2 regions of the Virgibacillus tibetensis genome follow, and region 1 is predicted to be linked to the other one. Evidence: riboswitches for the same ligand, from Rfam matches in the RefSeq annotation. Region 1 holds a riboswitch; the other holds the start of a gene.
The links. Region 1 has a riboswitch for cobalamin ahead of QGM71_RS11335 (ribonucleoside-diphosphate reductase subunit alpha). Riboswitches for the same ligand answer to the same signal wherever they lie in the genome.

Region 2: another riboswitch for cobalamin. It lies ahead of QGM71_RS18630 (acyl-CoA thioesterase); the one in region 1 lies ahead of QGM71_RS11335 (ribonucleoside-diphosphate reductase subunit alpha).

What each region holds. Positions count from the first base shown of each region.
Region 1 covers NZ_JARZFX010000004.1:280,499-290,978, reverse strand. Annotated here, with positions in the region: gene QGM71_RS11345 (ribonucleotide-diphosphate reductase subunit beta) at 1-274, opposite strand, end outside; gene QGM71_RS11340 (flavodoxin) at 255-689, opposite strand; gene QGM71_RS11335 (ribonucleoside-diphosphate reductase subunit alpha) at 686-2,920, opposite strand; cobalamin riboswitch at 3,063-3,258, opposite strand; gene QGM71_RS11330 (LysR family transcriptional regulator) at 3,362-4,267, opposite strand; gene gdhA (NADP-specific glutamate dehydrogenase) at 4,427-5,812, shown strand; gene QGM71_RS11320 (ABC transporter ATP-binding protein) at 6,125-6,919, opposite strand; gene QGM71_RS11315 (ABC transporter permease) at 6,921-7,907, opposite strand; gene QGM71_RS11310 (ABC transporter substrate-binding protein) at 8,218-9,204, opposite strand; gene lpdA (dihydrolipoyl dehydrogenase) at 9,404-10,480, opposite strand, start outside.
Region 2 covers NZ_JARZFX010000015.1:58,423-65,542, forward strand. Annotated here, with positions in the region: gene QGM71_RS18615 (betaine/proline/choline family ABC transporter ATP-binding protein) at 1-1,119, shown strand, start outside; gene QGM71_RS18620 (ABC transporter permease) at 1,119-1,772, shown strand; gene QGM71_RS18625 (glycine betaine ABC transporter substrate-binding protein) at 1,774-2,661, shown strand; cobalamin riboswitch at 3,308-3,493, shown strand; gene QGM71_RS18630 (acyl-CoA thioesterase) at 3,618-4,088, shown strand; gene QGM71_RS18635 (DsbA family protein) at 4,163-5,083, opposite strand; gene QGM71_RS18640 (winged helix-turn-helix transcriptional regulator) at 5,080-5,424, opposite strand; gene QGM71_RS18645 (LysM peptidoglycan-binding domain-containing protein) at 5,567-6,979, shown strand; gene QGM71_RS18650 (YaiI/YqxD family protein) at 7,005-7,120, opposite strand, start outside.

The sequences.
Region 1 (10,480 bases):
GTCCATCTAATGTCGAGAGTAATCCAATTATTTTTAAATAAGCATCTTTTTCCGATTTGGTTAAGGAGGAGAACTGCTTTACATCTCCTGCCATGTTAACCTCATCTGCCTGCCAATAATTACCGATAAGCCGCTTATATATTTTATACCAATGTGGGTAAGCTATATCATTCCAGTTCAATATACCGCTTGATTCCCCACCGAATAGACCTGTAGATTTATTCGGATGCAGTGGCTCTAATGTTTTTGCTCTTTCAAGCAAGGTTTTTTGCATGATGTAGCACTCCTTCTACCCATTTACTTACTTTTTGTTCCTGGCTTCCTCTTGGGGACTGTTCAATTTTCAATCCAGCCCATTTACTGTCATAAAATGCAGCAAGCTTATCTACTGCTTTACAAAATAAATTGTCCCCGCCAAATTGGGTATCACCCGTCCCGAACACGGCAACATTTGCTGGTTTATACCCTACCTCCCAGACGAAGTCCTTGAATTCATCTGGTGTTTTCCCCATATCCCATGTAAAAGTTCCCATAAAAATATAATCATAATCAGAAGCATCAATCGGCGGGTCAATGCCGATTCGATGTCTATCAGTTTGAAAATCCTCTGTGACCAATTTGTTTGAAATAATCTCTGCTACTTCTTCCGTATTTCCGCTATAAGACAAATAAGCGATTAATGCCTTCAACTTTCACACCACTCACATTCTTCGACATCATTTGAGGTGGAACGAACATAGTACGTAGTTTTCAGACCTTCTCTCCATGCCTGAAGGTGAAGATCTAGTAGAACTGACGCCTTTATTGTGTTTGGCACATAAAAGTTAAATGAAAGGCTTTGGTCAATATGCTTCTGCCTTGCTGCATTTTGTTTAATCGACCAGCGCTGATCAAGAATATAAGCAGATCTCCGGTAATTATCATAGGTTTTATGTGAGAGATCAGGTGCCGTAGTTGGAATTTTAAAATCCTTTTTCTCCTCGTTGTAAAACGCTTTAAAGATCGGATCAATACTTGCAGTTGAGCCAGCTATCATTGCTGTTGTCGAGTTCGGGGCTACTGCCATCAGGTAGCCATTTCGCATCCCATTATCCTTTACCTCATTCATTAGCGATACCCATTTATCATCCGTATAGCCTTTTGCAGTAAAGTAGGATCCAGTACTCCACTTACTACCTTCAAAAGATGGATAAGCCCCTTTTTCCTTGCTTAACTCCATACTATTTTTCACGGTTAAATAAGCTATTCTTTCATACAATTCATCAGCGTATTCAACTGCATTTTCTGTTTCCCATTTAATGTTTTTAAGTGCGAGCAGGTGATGCCAGCCGAATGTCCCGAGTCCTATTGCCCGATACTTCTGATTGGTAAGTTGCGTCTGTTTAATAGGTAATGTATTTATATCGATTACATTATCCAGCATCCGAACCTGAATCTTTATTAATCGTTCCAGCACTTGATCTGGAACTGCTTTTCCTAGATTAATTGAGCTCAAATTACAAACGACATAATCGCCTGCCTTGTACTTTTTGACGATTGTATTTTCATTCTCAACGAATTCTTCCATAAACTCTGTCGGTGATTGATTCTGGGTAATTTCAGTACATAAATTAGAACAATAAATCATTCCTTTATGCTCATTACTGTTTTGCCTGTTGACTTCATCACGATAAAACATATATGGTGTGCCAGATTCAAGCTGTGATTTCATAATCCGTTTCATCAGGGCGATAGCAGGCACAGATTTTTTTGAAAGAAGATCGGATTCCACACACTCCTTATATTTCTTTCGCCACACTCCATCGCCTTTTTCTTCATCAAAGAAATCCTCCAAAGAATATCCCATAACCTGACGTACTTCATGCGGATCGAATAAATACCAATCCCCACGCTTGTCCACCTGCTCCATAAAATAATCCGGCAGGCATACACCTGTGAATATATCATGGGCACGCATACGTTCATCCCCGTTATTCAATTTAAGATCAAGGAAATTCTCAATATCAATATGCCATATATCTAAATAAATAGCGATTGCGCCTTTTCTTGTCCCCAGCTGGTCCACGTTAACTGCCGTGTTGTTTAATTGCTTAATCCATGGCACAACTCCGCTGGACATCCCTTTATAACCCTTAATCGCACTCCCGCGTCCGCGGATCTTCCCCATGTATACGCCAATGCCTCCCCCATTTTTGGAAAGCTTGGCAATATCGGTATTACTGTCATAAATCGATTGCAGGCTGTCATCCACAGTATCAATGAAACAACTGGACAATTGACCGTGTGTCTTACCTGCGTTAGTCAAGGTAGGGGTGGCGACCGTCATATATAGATTACTCAACGCCCAGTACGCTTCTGCCACATGCTGTTTACGGTGTGCAATGTCTTCATCCTGCATAAGGTACATTGCAATAACCATCCAACGCTCTTGTGGTAATTCGTATGTATTTTTATTATGATCTGTTGCAAGGTATCGTGTAGAGATGGTGTATAATCCTAAATAGTTAAATAGCAAATCTCTTTCCGGTTCCATTATTTTTTCAAAATAACTGACTTCTTCTTCTTCATATTTTTCAAGAATGTTTCCAGCATAAATACCCTTTTCAGTCAGCGTGCTAAGCAGGTCATAAAAATTGCCATAACGTGCCGCAGGATCATAGTCACGGTTTTCTGCTGCTTTTCGATATAGATCCTGTAAATATATTCTGCTTGCCAGAAAAGTCCATTCGGTATTTGCCTCATCAATATTTTCCAATGCATTTTTCACCAATACATCCGTAATTCGCTCCAGCGATGCGTCCGGTTGAATTGTTTTTAAAGCTTTTTCCTTATATTTTTCTGTATCGATGACTAAATCAACTGCTGCATTGTCAATAATTTGAATAAGATCCTCTTTATTCGTTGTAATCGTTGTAAGCATGATAGAACCTCCTTTAATATAAACCACGGTAAAATGGGGGTTAAACGTAAAAAAACCGCTCTTCCCCCTGGGTGAACGGTCATAAAACGACAGAATTCATCTATCTGGAACTCTATCGCTTCATCTTCTCTCACCCCGGAGAAATGAAACTACAAGTTTTGGCAGGTCTCCTGACTCGTGCTTCCAACCTACTAAAGCCCTTCCCGTAACGATGCCGCTAAGCACTCGATACAGTGGAATACTCGTTCGTCCACACTTACAGTTGCGGGGGCAGTTCCAGCATTTCACTGGATTCCCTTTTAAGACAGATAATTGTCACCTAACTTGTAACACTATATATAGTACTTGATTAGTATTAATTACCAATATATTGTATGTAAAGCCTATCATATTAAATAATAGAATGCAATCAAGAAACAATATTTTTATACATTTACACCATTAATTTTGAAAACTTTCCAACCGTTTGAAGAACTCTTGTAGAAATTCATAGAAAAGTTTCTCTGTTGGTAAAAGTTTACGATCTGCCGGTACGATAACTCCAACCGTTCGAGTAATACTCGGATCAGTAATAGGTATACTAACTGTTGCACGGGGCAAACTATCCACTAATGTAATTTCCGGGATTAGCGATACACCCAGCCCTGCGGAAACGAGCCCCTTAATTGCATCAATATCCTGGCCTTCAAACACGATTTCCGGCTCGAAGCCTTGTTGTTTACAGGTATCTGTAATCAGATCACGTAAAACATATCCTGAAGGAAACATAACAAATGGCTGCTTCCGCAATTGATTAAGCTTAACCGTCTTCTGGTCAGCAAGGGGATGGCTTACTGGTATAAGCCCTACAATATTTTCTGTAAATAGAATTGTTGCTCTCAATTTCTTTTTATTATCGGGAATAGGGCCTAGTATCGCCATATTAATATCCCCTTTTATAACGCCTTTTTCCAACTCATAATAAGAATCCTGCTTTAATTTAAATTTCACATGTGGATACCGATCTCTGAAAACCGAAATGGCTGTAGGTAAAATGTAAGTGGCTAGGCTTCCTGGAAAACCAATGTGGATGGTTCCTTTTTCTGGGTCCGTATATTCTTCTACAACTTGTCTGGCATCGTCAATTACATTGATTGCCTGCTCCATATGATCTAAAAAAACACGTCCTATTGGTGTTAGCCTTACATTACGTCCTTCTCGTACAAATAGGTCCACACCAAGCTCTGCCTCTAGATTAAAAACTTGGCGACTTACTGCAGACTGTGCTACATGTAAAGAATCAGCAGCTTCTGTAACATGCTCTCGCTTAGCAACTTCAATAAAATACTTAATTTGTCTTAATTCCAAGAACATCACCTCTATCTCTATTATCTCATATCAGCATTGATTATATCTACAATTCATATTGTTTAGATTGATTCCTTGCTGTAGAATTGTAACGGAATATTCTATAATTTACGTTTTATAGTGATACCTAATATATAAGAGGAGGTCCAAGTTGCCATTATGAATTTATTAAAAAATAAACAAGACGCAAATGACCTAACAGACGCACAAACGTATATGAATCAAGTTTATGAGTCGGTTGAAATACGTAATCCTAACGAAAAGGAATTTCTGCAAGCTGTCCGTTCCATCTTCAAATCCCTACTCCCTGTCTTCACTAAAAACCCTACATATATGGAAAAAGGTATATTAGAGCAACTCGTTGAACCAGAACGTGTAATAACCTTTCGTGTTCCATGGGTAGATGACAATGGTATGGTAAAAGTAAACCGTGGTTTTCGAGTGCAATACAATAGTGCACTTGGTCCCTATAAGGGTGGATTACGCTTTCATCCGTCCGTTAATTTAAGTATTGTAAAATTCCTGGGGCTACAGCAGACGCTTAAAAACTCGCTTACAGGGCAACCTATCGGCGGCGGAAAAGGTGGAGCTGACTTTGACCCAAAAGGGAAATCTGATAATGAGATCATGCGCTTTTGTCAAAGCTTCATGACTGAACTTGCAAAGTACATCGGTCCAGATACTGATATTCCAGCAGGTGACATTGGTGTTGGTGCTAAAGAGGTTGGATATATGTTTGGTCAGTATAAAAAGATCCGTGGCAGCTTTGAGGCAGGGGTTTTAACAGGAAAAGGCCTCGGTTATGGTGGCAGTCTCGCACGAAAAGAAGCAACCGGTTATGGTGCAATATACTTTGTTGAAGAGATGCTAAAGCAAAAAGGGTTGTCCCTCAATGGGAGCACGCTAGTTGTTTCTGGATCAGGAAATGTATCGATCTACGCTATGGAGAAGGCAATACAACTAGGTGCAAAGGTAGTTGCCTGCAGTGATTCTGATGGGTATATATTCGATGAGAATGGTATTGATATAAATACAATTAAACAAATTAAAGAAGAGGATAGCAACAGAATCAATGAATATTTATATACTCATCCTCAAGCCCAGTATTTCGATGGCTGTTCAGGCATCTGGTCCATTGCCTGTGATGTTGCGTTACCTTGTGCTACACAAAATGAAATTGATGAAAATGCTGCCACTCAGCTAGTGGCAAACGGCGTTAAAGCAATTGCTGAGGGAGCTAATATGCCTAATACGTCAGAAGCGATTGACGTGTTTCTGGATAACGGCATTTTAGTGGGACCATCTAAAGCTGTAAATGCTGGTGGTGTAGCGGTTTCCTCTCTGGAAATGGCACAAAACAGCATGCGAATGTCCTGGAGCTTTGAAGAAGTAGATGCACAGTTGCAGGGGATTATGAAAACCATTTATCAAAACTGCATCATTGCTGCAAAAGAATTTGATCAAGAGGGTAATCTTATAGCAGGTGCTAACATTGCAGGATTTCAAAAAGTAGCTGATGCAATGATGGAACAAGGTGTTGTTTAATTAAAAAATACGGTTGAGTGTATAAGTTCGCTCCGGCAGAATACTCCATCTTCCATGACACATGCTGTTTTGACGTACATTTCGTTCTAGTGTCGGCGTTGGTCATAGGTCTCGCAGACAGCCCGCTAGAATGCGAAGGGTATTTTCGTATCGGAGTCGCCAGTTTCGAATTACGTCGCAGTTTATATCAACAAATACTTTAGAAAACAGGATTAGCATGCGGTTATTTTATTTCGCATGTTTTTTCTGCTGTCTAAAAGTAAAAAACACAGGAACAAATATATGCTCCTGCACTCATATAACCTATAAGCCTTAACCTAATACTGCACGATCACTCTCAAACTGTTTTCCTCTTATTCGCTTAAATTCCTGAAGCAAGTCTTCAATAGTTAGATTGCGCTTTTCTTCCCCTTGCACGTCAAAAATGATTTGTCCTTTATCCATCATAATTAATCGGCTGCCTAAATCCAGTGCCTGTTGCATATTATGTGTCACCATTAGTGTGGTTAAGCCGAATTTACTTACGACATCTCTTGTAAGTTTTGTAATTAACTCTGCCCTGGATGGATCCAATGCAGCAGTGTGCTCATCCAGCAGCAAAATGTTTGGTTCAGTGAAAGTAGCCATTAATAGTGAAAGCGCCTGTCGTTCCCCACCAGAAAGAAAACCAACCTTGGCTGATAAGCGATCTTCCAACCCTAAATTCAATGTGGTCAAGTATTCTCTAAACAAATCTTTACGCTTTTTGGTCACTCCTGGTTTTAGCTTTCTTTTTTTATTTCGAGCATAAGCCATTGCTAAATTTTCTTCAATTGTCATTGACGGCGCTGTCCCTGCCATTGGGTCTTGAAATACGCGGCCTATAAAGGCAGAGCGCTTATATTCAGGCAGGTATACAACTTGCTTGTCATTAATAAATACATCACCAACGTCGGGTGCCTGGTTTCCGGATACCACGTTCATCAACGTTGACTTCCCGGCTCCATTACTTCCGATAACTGTAACGAATTCGCCTTTTTTCAATTCCAGATTAATGTCCTGTAATGCTTTCTTTTCATCTGGTGTACCTTCATTAAAAGTGGTTGAAATGTCCTTAATTTTAAGCATGCTATACCCCCTCTGCTTTTTGACGAGTTAGCATGGCACGTTTTTCCATTCGTCGCTTTTTTTCTTTCCGTGCCTGAAGTACTTTTGGTGCAACCAATGCTCCAATAACGAGTAAAGCCGTGATCAGCTTCATATCCCCTGTATCCAGGAAATCCACACGAAGTGCCAGGGTTACTACAACTCGGTAAATAATAGCCCCACCGATGACTGCTATTGTAGCTATTGCAATTGTTTTCGTACCAAACAGTGCCTCACCTATAATAACAGAGGCAAGACCGATAATGATCATTCCGATACCCATACCCACGTCAGCAAATCCCCCATGTTGTGCAATTAAAGCTCCTGACAATGCGACTAGTGCATTGGAAATCCCAATACCAGCTATAATCAGTGAATCGGTGTTAGCTGAAAGACTTCGGATCATTTTCTTATTATCTCCTGTAGCCCGAAGCGCCAGACCAACTTCTGTCTTTAAGTAGTAGTCTGTCAGCAATTTAATAAGAATTGTGATTATTATCATAACCAGCACAATTGACCATGTACCCGGTACCCGTTCCATACCCATTGATGTTAATAACCCATTTAAAAATGAGTCTATCCCAGTACCTTCCCAAGCAGATCGTAATTGTTTAAAAACAGTAGATTCATTTAAAAGAGATAACGTAGGTTGACCCATTATTCGTAAGTTAATAGAATAAAGAGCAATCATCATGAGAATCCCTGATAACAGAGCGTTAATTTTCCCTTTTGTGTGAAGCACCCCTGTTATGCAACCTGCCAGAAAACCAGCGAGTGCCGCCAGTAATGTAGCTATAACAGGAGGTACTCCATTCATAATTGAGATGGCAGCCACAGCAGCCCCCGTAACAAAACTTCCATCCACCGTTAAATCAGGAAAATCTAAAACGCGGAAGGACAAGTAAACTCCTAAAGCCATAATTGCATAAATTACTCCTGATTCTACCGCGCCAAATAGTGCAATAAACATGATGCTGTCCCCCTTCTCGCTCATTTTCCGAATAAAGAGGTTGGGACAAAAGAAGAATTATTCAGGAAAATCCGAACATTAATGCCTGAGCAAATGTACCGCTTCGGCAAAATACTCCGCTTTCCGTGGGCACGGCTTCAGCTAACTGTGTGAAGAAGAGCACTTCACACAGTGGATCTTCAGCTCGTGCTGTTCCCACAGGAGTCTGCGTATTTTGCCTACGCTAAGTTCCAATTGTTCGGATTCTCATTCTTCCCATTTAGTTATGTCCCAGCCTCTTTACTTAATCATTTCTCGTATAGTCTGTTCTTTATTCTGTCTCTATAAATTGTGCATCGTTATCCCATGCATCATTCCAGTCGATGCCCTGTTCTTCAGCTGCTTGCTTATTAATAAATAACTGAATCTCAGGTGGGTACTCTACAGGGAAATCCTTCGTTGTCTTATCACCTTTTAATATTTCCGCTGCCATTTCTCCTGTACGGTAACCAATTGTATGGTAATCAATTCCATAAGTAGCAAAACCGCCTTTAGCTAATGAATCGGGCTCTCCAACGATTAAAGGAATATCTTGTTCGTTAGCAACACCGACCACACTGTCCAAAGCGGATACAACCGTGTTATCTGTTACCACATAAATAACATCCGCTTCTCCAACTAATGTGGTTGCAGCCTGTTGTACTTCAGCGGAGTTAGCTACTGTTCGCTCTGTAAGATTCAGACTGGTCCCTTCAACTGCCGCCTGTACAGCTTCAATCTGTGTAACAGAGTTTTGTTCACCTGCATTATAAATTAGTCCTACCGTAGATCCTTCAAAATACGTGTCAATAAAAGTAACCGTTTCTTTAATTGCATCAGGATGAAGATCCACTACACCGGTAATATTATCACCAGGTTCATCCATCGCGTCCACCAGTCCTGCATCCACTGCATCTGTAACAGATGTAAAGACTATCGGGATATCACTAGTCGCCTGTAAAGCTCCTAGTGCACTTGGAGTAGAATTGGCAAATATCAAATCTACATTATCTGCTACAAAGTTATCAGCAATAGGCTTCACATTATTTTGATCCCCTTGGGCACTTTGCAGATCATACTCCACATTTAAACCTGCATCCGCCAACGCTTCCTTAAAACCTTCGTAGGCCGCATCAAGTGAAGGGTGCTCAACGATCTGGGTCGCCCCTATTTTGTATGTTTCCCCGTCCGACTCTGATGAGGCATCATCCGAGCCACATGCAGCCAACACTATTCCACTAACTGCCAACAACATTAATAATTGTAGCCATTTTCTCATTTTATTTTCCCCCTTTTTTTATATAAAAATTAAGAAAATTATAACACAGTGAGTGATTTAATCAAGTAGTAATTTTGTACTAGCCAGAATCGTGAGAGCTAAGCATTAGCAACGATGATTGGAAATCTGTTGGCATTACACTATGAATGCGTTTTTAGGTCTTCTAAGCTCACTTAAAAGAAAAATCCTCACGAATTAGTTATTGCTTCTGCGGTGTAATGTGTATTGCATGTCCGATTAACGATTCTACTGCCTCCATTAAGCCTTCATTCATACTAGGATGAGCATAGTTTGGGAATATAACATCCTCTTCCTTACCTGCCATTTCAAGTAACTGAACAAACACAGCTGACAATTCTACAGCCCCTTCACCTATCATGTGAACCCCTAGGATAAGATCATTACGCGTGTCAGTAATTACTTTTATAAAGCCATCACGCTGATTGGATATCATTGCATATCCATTACTACCGATAGGGAATTGGCTGATGCGGGCAACTAGACCATGGTCGTGCACCTCCTTTTCAGTCAGTCCCACCGATGCTATTGGTGGAATTGTATGAGCAACAACAGGCAGAAAGGTTAAATCTACTTCCGGATTGCCACCAGCAATAGATTCAACTGCCGCTTTACCTTGTTTGATCGCTTTTACTGCGAGCAATGGACCTTCTGTAACATCACCAATGGCGTAAATCGAAGGAAGTGAAGTTTGCATCCTGTGATTTATCACAATTGACCCTTTATCTGTTTGCTTCATACCAAGCCTGCCTATTCCCAATTCATTTACATTTGGCTTTTTCTCGCCAATTGCAACTAAATGTGTACCCTCTACCGTTTGTTTCGTTTGTTTATCATCAGCGAAGGTAATCCTAATATCTTTTTCTGTTTCTTCAACTGCCTGAATAACCACTTGCTTTTTCACCTGAATTTTTTTCCGTTTAAGGAGACGTTTCAGTTCTTTATTAATAGATTTATCAAATAGAAAATCTTCATCCTCCCTCATAAGAATAGTTACCTTAGAGCCAAAAGATGCATAGCTTGAAGCTATTTCAAGTGAAATATAATCGCTGCCATAAATAATTAAGTGTTCAGGCAAATGCGGAAGCTCAAAGATTTCATAGGAAAGGAATATACGGCTGCTGTTTCCTGATAACTCGGCAGGGTATTTTGTTGTACTCCCTGTTGCTATAATGGCCTGTTTAAACACATATACATCAAATTGATGTCCATTTTCCACACCAATACGATCTTCTGTAAGGAAGGATGCCTTCCCTTC
Region 2 (7,120 bases), on a different contig from region 1:
TTTGAGAATGTAAGTAAAGTTTATAAGGACGGGTTTAAAGCAGTAGATAACGTTAATTTTGAAATATCTGAAGGAGAACTCGTTGTTCTCATCGGACCCAGTGGATCTGGGAAATCAACCACAATGAAAATGATTAATAGAATGATTCCACATACAAATGGAAAGATCTCTATTGATGGGGATGACGTTACGAAGTTAAATGCAGCAGAATTGCGACGTAATATTGGTTATGTCATTCAACAAATTGGTCTATTTCCTCATTACACAATTGAAAAGAATATAGCAATTGTTCCCCAGTTAAAAGGGTGGGATGAACAAGATATCAAAAAAAGGGTGAAAGAGCTCCTGGAGATCGTCGGTCTGGATCCACAAGTATACAGTAATCGATATCCCAAGGAATTATCTGGTGGACAGCAGCAGCGTGTTGGTGTTGCACGGGCGCTAGCATCCAATCCCAATATTATCTTGATGGATGAGCCATTTGGTGCTCTTGATCCAATTACAAGGGAACAATTACAGGGTGAGTTGATTTCCTTGCAGCAAAAACTTAAAAAGACAATTGTCTTTGTAACCCATGATATGGATGAAGCATTAAAGCTGGGTGATCGAATTGCTATTATGAAAGATGGAAGTTTACTTCAAATAGATACCCCGGAGAAATTATTGCACGAACCGGCCTATGGTTTTGTGGAAGAGTTCATTGGAAAACATCGAATTATTCAGAACCCTGAACTTATGTCAGTTAGAGATGTAATGAATGAAACTGTATTAACATCGCTTCCGAATCGATCTCCTGAAAAGTCCTTGGCAATGATGCGCAAGAATAAAAAAATGATGTTAGTTGTTGTGGACGAGGATGACAAAATGATGGGAATTGTGTCTGCTTATGATTTAATAAAGAAGATGAATGAAATTAAATCAATTGAAGAAATCTTGCTACCATCTGAACCATATCTCATGAGTTCGCAAAGTGCTAAGGATGCCATTGTAATGATGTCAACAGCGTCACTCGGTATAATTACGGTTCTTGATGAAATGAATAAGGTAGTAGGATTAGTGACTCGTGGAACATTGCTTTCCGCACTGTCCAGTCAGTGGACAGAATTGGAGGCAAAATAATGAATAACTTAAATTTAATGGAACAAATCATTCAACAGACACAAATGCGCTGGGCAGAGGTACTTGAGGCGACGTTTGTTCATATACAACTCGTATTTTTTTCTATGCTTATGGCAGTAATACTAGGAGTTTTATTAGGTATTCTCATTACACGGGTTCCATCGCTGGTTCCATTCGTATTAGGTGGAACAGGTATTATGCAAACTATTCCCAGTCTTGCAGTACTTGGGTTTTTAATACCTGTGTTTGGGATTGGTGTTAAAACCGGTATTGCGGCATTATTCTTATATTCATTATTACCGATTGTTAGAAACACCTACACAGGCATTAAAGATGTTGATAGTGCAACAATAGAAGCGGCTAAAGGAATGGGTATGACGAGCAAGCAAATATTATTTAAGGTTGAGCTTCCTTTATCTGTTCCCATTATGATGGCTGGTATTCGTACAGCTGCTGTTATTAACGTTGGTAATGCTACATTGGCAGCCTTTATAGGTGCTGGTGGACTTGGAGACTTTATTTTCTTAGGCATTACCAGAGGAATAGATGGTTTAATATTCTTAGGAGCTATTCCAGCTGCTATCTTAGCAATTATGCTTGAGTTTATCTTCAACAAGCTTGAACGTTGGTCTACACCAGAGGGGTTGAAATAGTATGAGTAGAAAAAAACTAATTTTGCTATTTATGACTTTCATTACTGTTATACCACTCTCAGGATGTATATTAAGTACGGATGAATCAATTACTGTTGGTTCGAGAAATAACACGGAAAGTATCATCTTATCAAATATCATCGGACAATTAATTGAAGATAAAACAGATGTGAGTGTAATCTATCGAGAAAACCTCGGAGGTTCTAATGTTGTTTGGAATGCAATGATGAATGGCAGTATTCAGATAATACCAGATTATACAGGAACAATTGTGATTACGTATTATGGTGAATCTCCTGGAACAGCTGAAGAAACACTGGTGAAAACAAAGGAACTCGTGTCAGAGGACGGTATTAGAGCCTTTAATACTTTTGGATTCAATAATACGTACACATTAGCATTTGATGAAGCAGAAGCAGAGAGACTTAATATAGAAACCTTCAGTGACTTTGCAGAAGTTTCCGACCAATATACACTTGGGGCAGTTTTTGAATTCATTGATCGTCCGGACGGGTTGCCCGGATTTAAAGAAGAATATGATCTTGAGTTTAAAGATGTTAGAGGTATGGACCATGGAATGATGTACCGCGCCATTGATAGTGGCGAAGTGGATGTAATCAATTCCTATACAACAGATGGTCAATTACAAATATATGATTTGAGAGTACTCGAAGATGATCAGTCTTACTTTCCGCCTTATCACGCGCTCCCTCTAGTTTTGGAAGAAACACTAGAAAAATATCCTGAATTGGAAGAAGTATTGCAACAGCTGGAAGGTAAAATTGATGAGCAAGCAATGCAAACTATGAATGCTAAAGTGGATAATGAAGGCATGATGGTTGATTTGGTTGCAAGGGAATTTTTGGAGGAATCAGGTTTAATTGAATAATAAAGATGGATATTGAATCGGCTGTTTTGTAAATTTTGTTGGCTATTAATTGTCGTAGTTGATAAAAAGACGACGTAATGAAACCCTTTATTTTATGAAAAAAAACTTAACAACTAAAAAGAGGAGGCCCTCTTTTTAGTTGTTTAATTTTTACTGTTAACGAGATTGAATCAGCGATTACCCTTTTGGGCTTGAAAACCGTCCATTCTGGTCTGCACGCGATTCGCTGACCGCTGCATCTGCCTTCATTCAGCGTTTGGACCACTTTATCCAGTGCTTATTCAGCTTAATCCCGCGTTCGCTTCACTTTATTAAGCGTTTGTTCAACTTAATTCCGCGTTTAACCCGGTTCATTCAGCGATCAAGCATTTGAGGTATGAAAACAGGGCCATTCAGGCCTATACACGTGATTCGCTGACCTCTCTGCATCTGGCTTCATTCAGCGTTCGGACCACTTTATCCAGCGCTTGTTCAGCTTAATCCCGCGTTCGGACCACTTCATTCAGCGATCGACCTTGGGCGTGGTGTATTTCCGGGACGGTTAGCTATGCCAGTAACTACTTCCATCGTACTTTATATGTTTTGTGTCAAAATAACAATCTTTTAGAAAACAGCCTAATCAAATAATGGTATACTTAATACAATTGAATGATTTTTGCCTTATGGTGACTTTAAATAAAAGTTGAAAAGGGAAGTTGGTTTAATTCCAACGCGGTCCCGCCACTGTAAAGATGAGGACACTTTCATAGCCACTGTTTCGTAACTAGAAGCGGGAAGGGGAAAGGGTTTGATGATTCGTAGCCAGGAGACCTGCCATGGGGAAGAACATTTTTATCCTACGGGAAATAGGAGGATGTTGCGATATCAACTTTCATACAGATGAAATAATTTTTGCTCGCAATTTTAACATCTTCTATTAAGGGGATGTTTTTTGACTTTTTAGGAGGTAATTTACAATGGAAAAAGTAGCTATTAATGATTCTAAAACAATTCAGACCAGGTTAGTACTACCACCAGACACCAATCATTTAAATACAATTTTCGGAGGTAAAGTGTTAGCTTATATTGATGAAATTGCTGCACTAACAGCAATGAAGCATGCAAAAAGCTCAGTTGTTACTGCCTCAATAGATTCAGTAGATTTCCTATCATCAGCAAAGGTTGGTGATTCTTTAAAATTAGAAGCATTAGTAACGTATACAGGTACAAGTTCCATGGAAGTTTATGTAAAGGTAACTGCCCATGATTTAATCAAAAATGTTGAGAGATTAACAACGGAGTCATTCTTGACCATGGTAGCAGTGAATGAACAAGGAAGACCAGTACCAGTACCAAAAGTGTATCCTGAAAATGAAGAGGAAAGAAAGTTACATATGACGGCCCCTTCTCGAAAGGAGAACCGTGTAAGGCGAGCTGCTATAAGATAAGTATACGCTTGTAGAAGAATGTTATAAAAAAACAGTTTCAACCTTCACATAGGCTGAAACTGTTTTTAGTAATTTTATTTTCTTTCAAAATAAGTCTCCCCAAGAATTACTTTCTGATTGTAAGTATCGAGTGGAAGCCCTTCTTGAACAAAGGTATCGGCTTCATCTTCTTGAAGATCATACAATACTTCAATCTCTTTTGAGAATAATAAATCCTCATTTTCAAAAAGCGAAGAAAGTGCAGGTAGAGGTTTGGGTTGAATTTCTTTATCACCCATTACCTGCTTCAATCCATTGGCATATTCCTGTAATGTGCGTGCCCCAACAAGTTTCACGCCCTTATTATCTTGATTAACCATAATGATTGTTGGGAACCCTCTCGCACCAAGCTTTCCAGCTAGTGCAAAGTCCTGATTTAAAAGGTCCTGTGAGCTTGAAAGGTTTGCTTCTTTTACAGTTTCCGCACCGTTTAGGCCAAGTTCATTTACTATTTCAATTAATACTTTGTCGTCACCAATATTTTTATTAAAGGCAAAGACAGCTTCTCTTGCCTTACGTAAAAATACAGTAGCTAGATGTTCATCATGTTTTTGCACCACTTTAAAAACACGGGATGGCGGAAAAGATGATTGAACTGGGTCGTCATACCATAGTGATCCATCAATTGGCATACGGGACTGTTCACCAACTTCTCTCCAGTGTTCGGCAACGTCTGAGGGACCAGTAATTCCGTTTTTTACATCGGCAAAACCGCCTCCCCATTTTTCCAATAATCCACCCATAACTGTTTTGAATTGAAAATATTGATCATACTGCTCAACAAAACGGCGGAGAACCGGTTCAAGTGCCCAGCAATGAGAACATATAGGATCGGTTACATAATAAAGATCAATTGTTTTTTTCGGGTTTAGATCAATTATTTCCATTGTGTCATCTCCTGCGTCTCCGCAAATTCCAGTTTCAAGATCACAAATCATATTATTTTTATTATTCATTTTAATTTCTCCTCACCTGTATTTTCTATCGTTATATAGTGCTGTGCCCATTCCTGGATAGGTTGTAGTGCATTAGCAAGTTCCTGCCCTTTTTCTGTTAATTTATATGAAATAACTACAGGAGAAACCCCTACCACCATTTTATCTATTAATCCGTATTCCATAAGTTCAGACAGCTTCAATGAAAGTGCTCTGGAAGTTATACTACTGAAGTCCCTTTTAATTTCGGAAAAATGCGATGTATTATCTTTGCAAAGTGACAAAAAATGTATGATTTGGCCGTTCCATTTTCTGCCTAATATTTGGAAAGAAGCCTCAATATATGGACAAATATTAATCATAATCACCCCTTTGATATATTAAGTATATCAAGTATAAAAAATAAATCAAGTATAATTATTATACTTGATTTATTTAAATAATAACAGGACAACTGATAATTGAATATAGTGATATGCAGATCAGTTTACTGGGGGAGATTAGATGCAAATTCATGTTGTGCAAAGCGGAGATTCACTATGGAGGATCTCACAGAACTATGCTACGGATATTAACCAGATTATTTTAGTCAATCAATTAGATAATCCTGATGTTCTTGTAATCGGACAGTCACTAGTTATACCAGAGGCAAACCGTGAATATGTTGTTCAACCGGGAGATAATTTATATGCTATTGCTCAGAGGTATAGTGTAACGGTTCAAGAGCTTGCGGATGCCAATAATATTACCAACCCATCGCTTATCTATGTTGGTCAATTGCTTCACCTGCCTTATTATCCTCATGTCGTACAATCAGGAGAAACACTATGGTCAATTGCCCAGAGATATGGAATAGAGATTGAACGCCTGATTCAAGTAAATAATATCGCAAACCCCTCATTAATTTATTCAGGTCAGACGATTCGTATTCCAGCTGCATTAAAACCTGTGACAGAAGTAAATGCATATACAACACAAATGGATGAGCAAGGCAGACAGGAAGTACTCCTTCTAGGAAGAAATTTTACGTACCTTTCACCATTTACGTACAGTATTACAGCCGAAGGGTCAATAACTGAATTACAAGATTTACAAGTTATCGAAGCGGCTCGTGCTACCACAACTTCACCACTACTAGTATTGACAAATTTTGTGGAACAAAGCTTCAATTCCGATATAGCAGCTACTATTCTTCGCAGTTCAGACTTACAAAATACGTTGATTACCAACTTGTTAGATACAATGAGAGCAAAGGGCTATACGGGTTTAAACATTGATTTTGAATATGTTTATCCGGAAGACCGAGAGAATTATAATGAATTTCTACGTAGGGCAGTTGCTAGATTACACCCGGAAGGATTTACAGTCTCCACAGCTCTGGCACCCAAGATTAGAGAAGATCAGCCAGGTTTGCTTTATGAAGCCCATGACTATCAAGCACATGGAGAAATCGTTGATTTTGTTGTACTAATGACGTATGAGTGGGGTTGGGCTGGTGGTGAGCCGTGGGCTATTGCGCCAATTAATGAGGTACGCAGAGTATTGGATTATGCAGTAACAGTAATTCCACCGGAAAAAATCCTCATGGGTATACCACTATACGGAAGAGATTGGAGAATACCGTGGGAAGAGGGGACACTTGCAAGAACTGTAAGCCCCCAAGAAGCAATTAGACTGGCAGCAAACTATGGTGCTGCTATTCAATACGATGAAACCTATCAATCCCCTTACTTTCGTTATGTTGACGAGGCTGGTCAGGAACACGAAGTATGGTTTGAGGATGCACGCAGTATCCAAGCTAAGTATGACACGGTGAAAGAATATGGCTTAAGGGGATCAAGCTTCTGGGTTTTAGGTATGCGTTTTCCGCAAAATTGGCCTATTCTTCAGGACAATTTCACGGTTAGGAAGTTGTAGGTGTATGAAGGTGAGCTTTCATAGATCATAATCGCTCGAGTGTTTCTCTGAAAAGCTCACTGAATTTCTTTCTGTCTTCTTCTGTAAAAGGTTTCGGTCCTTTTGTTCGTTTGCCACTTTTTCTTTCCATGGCACTGAGGT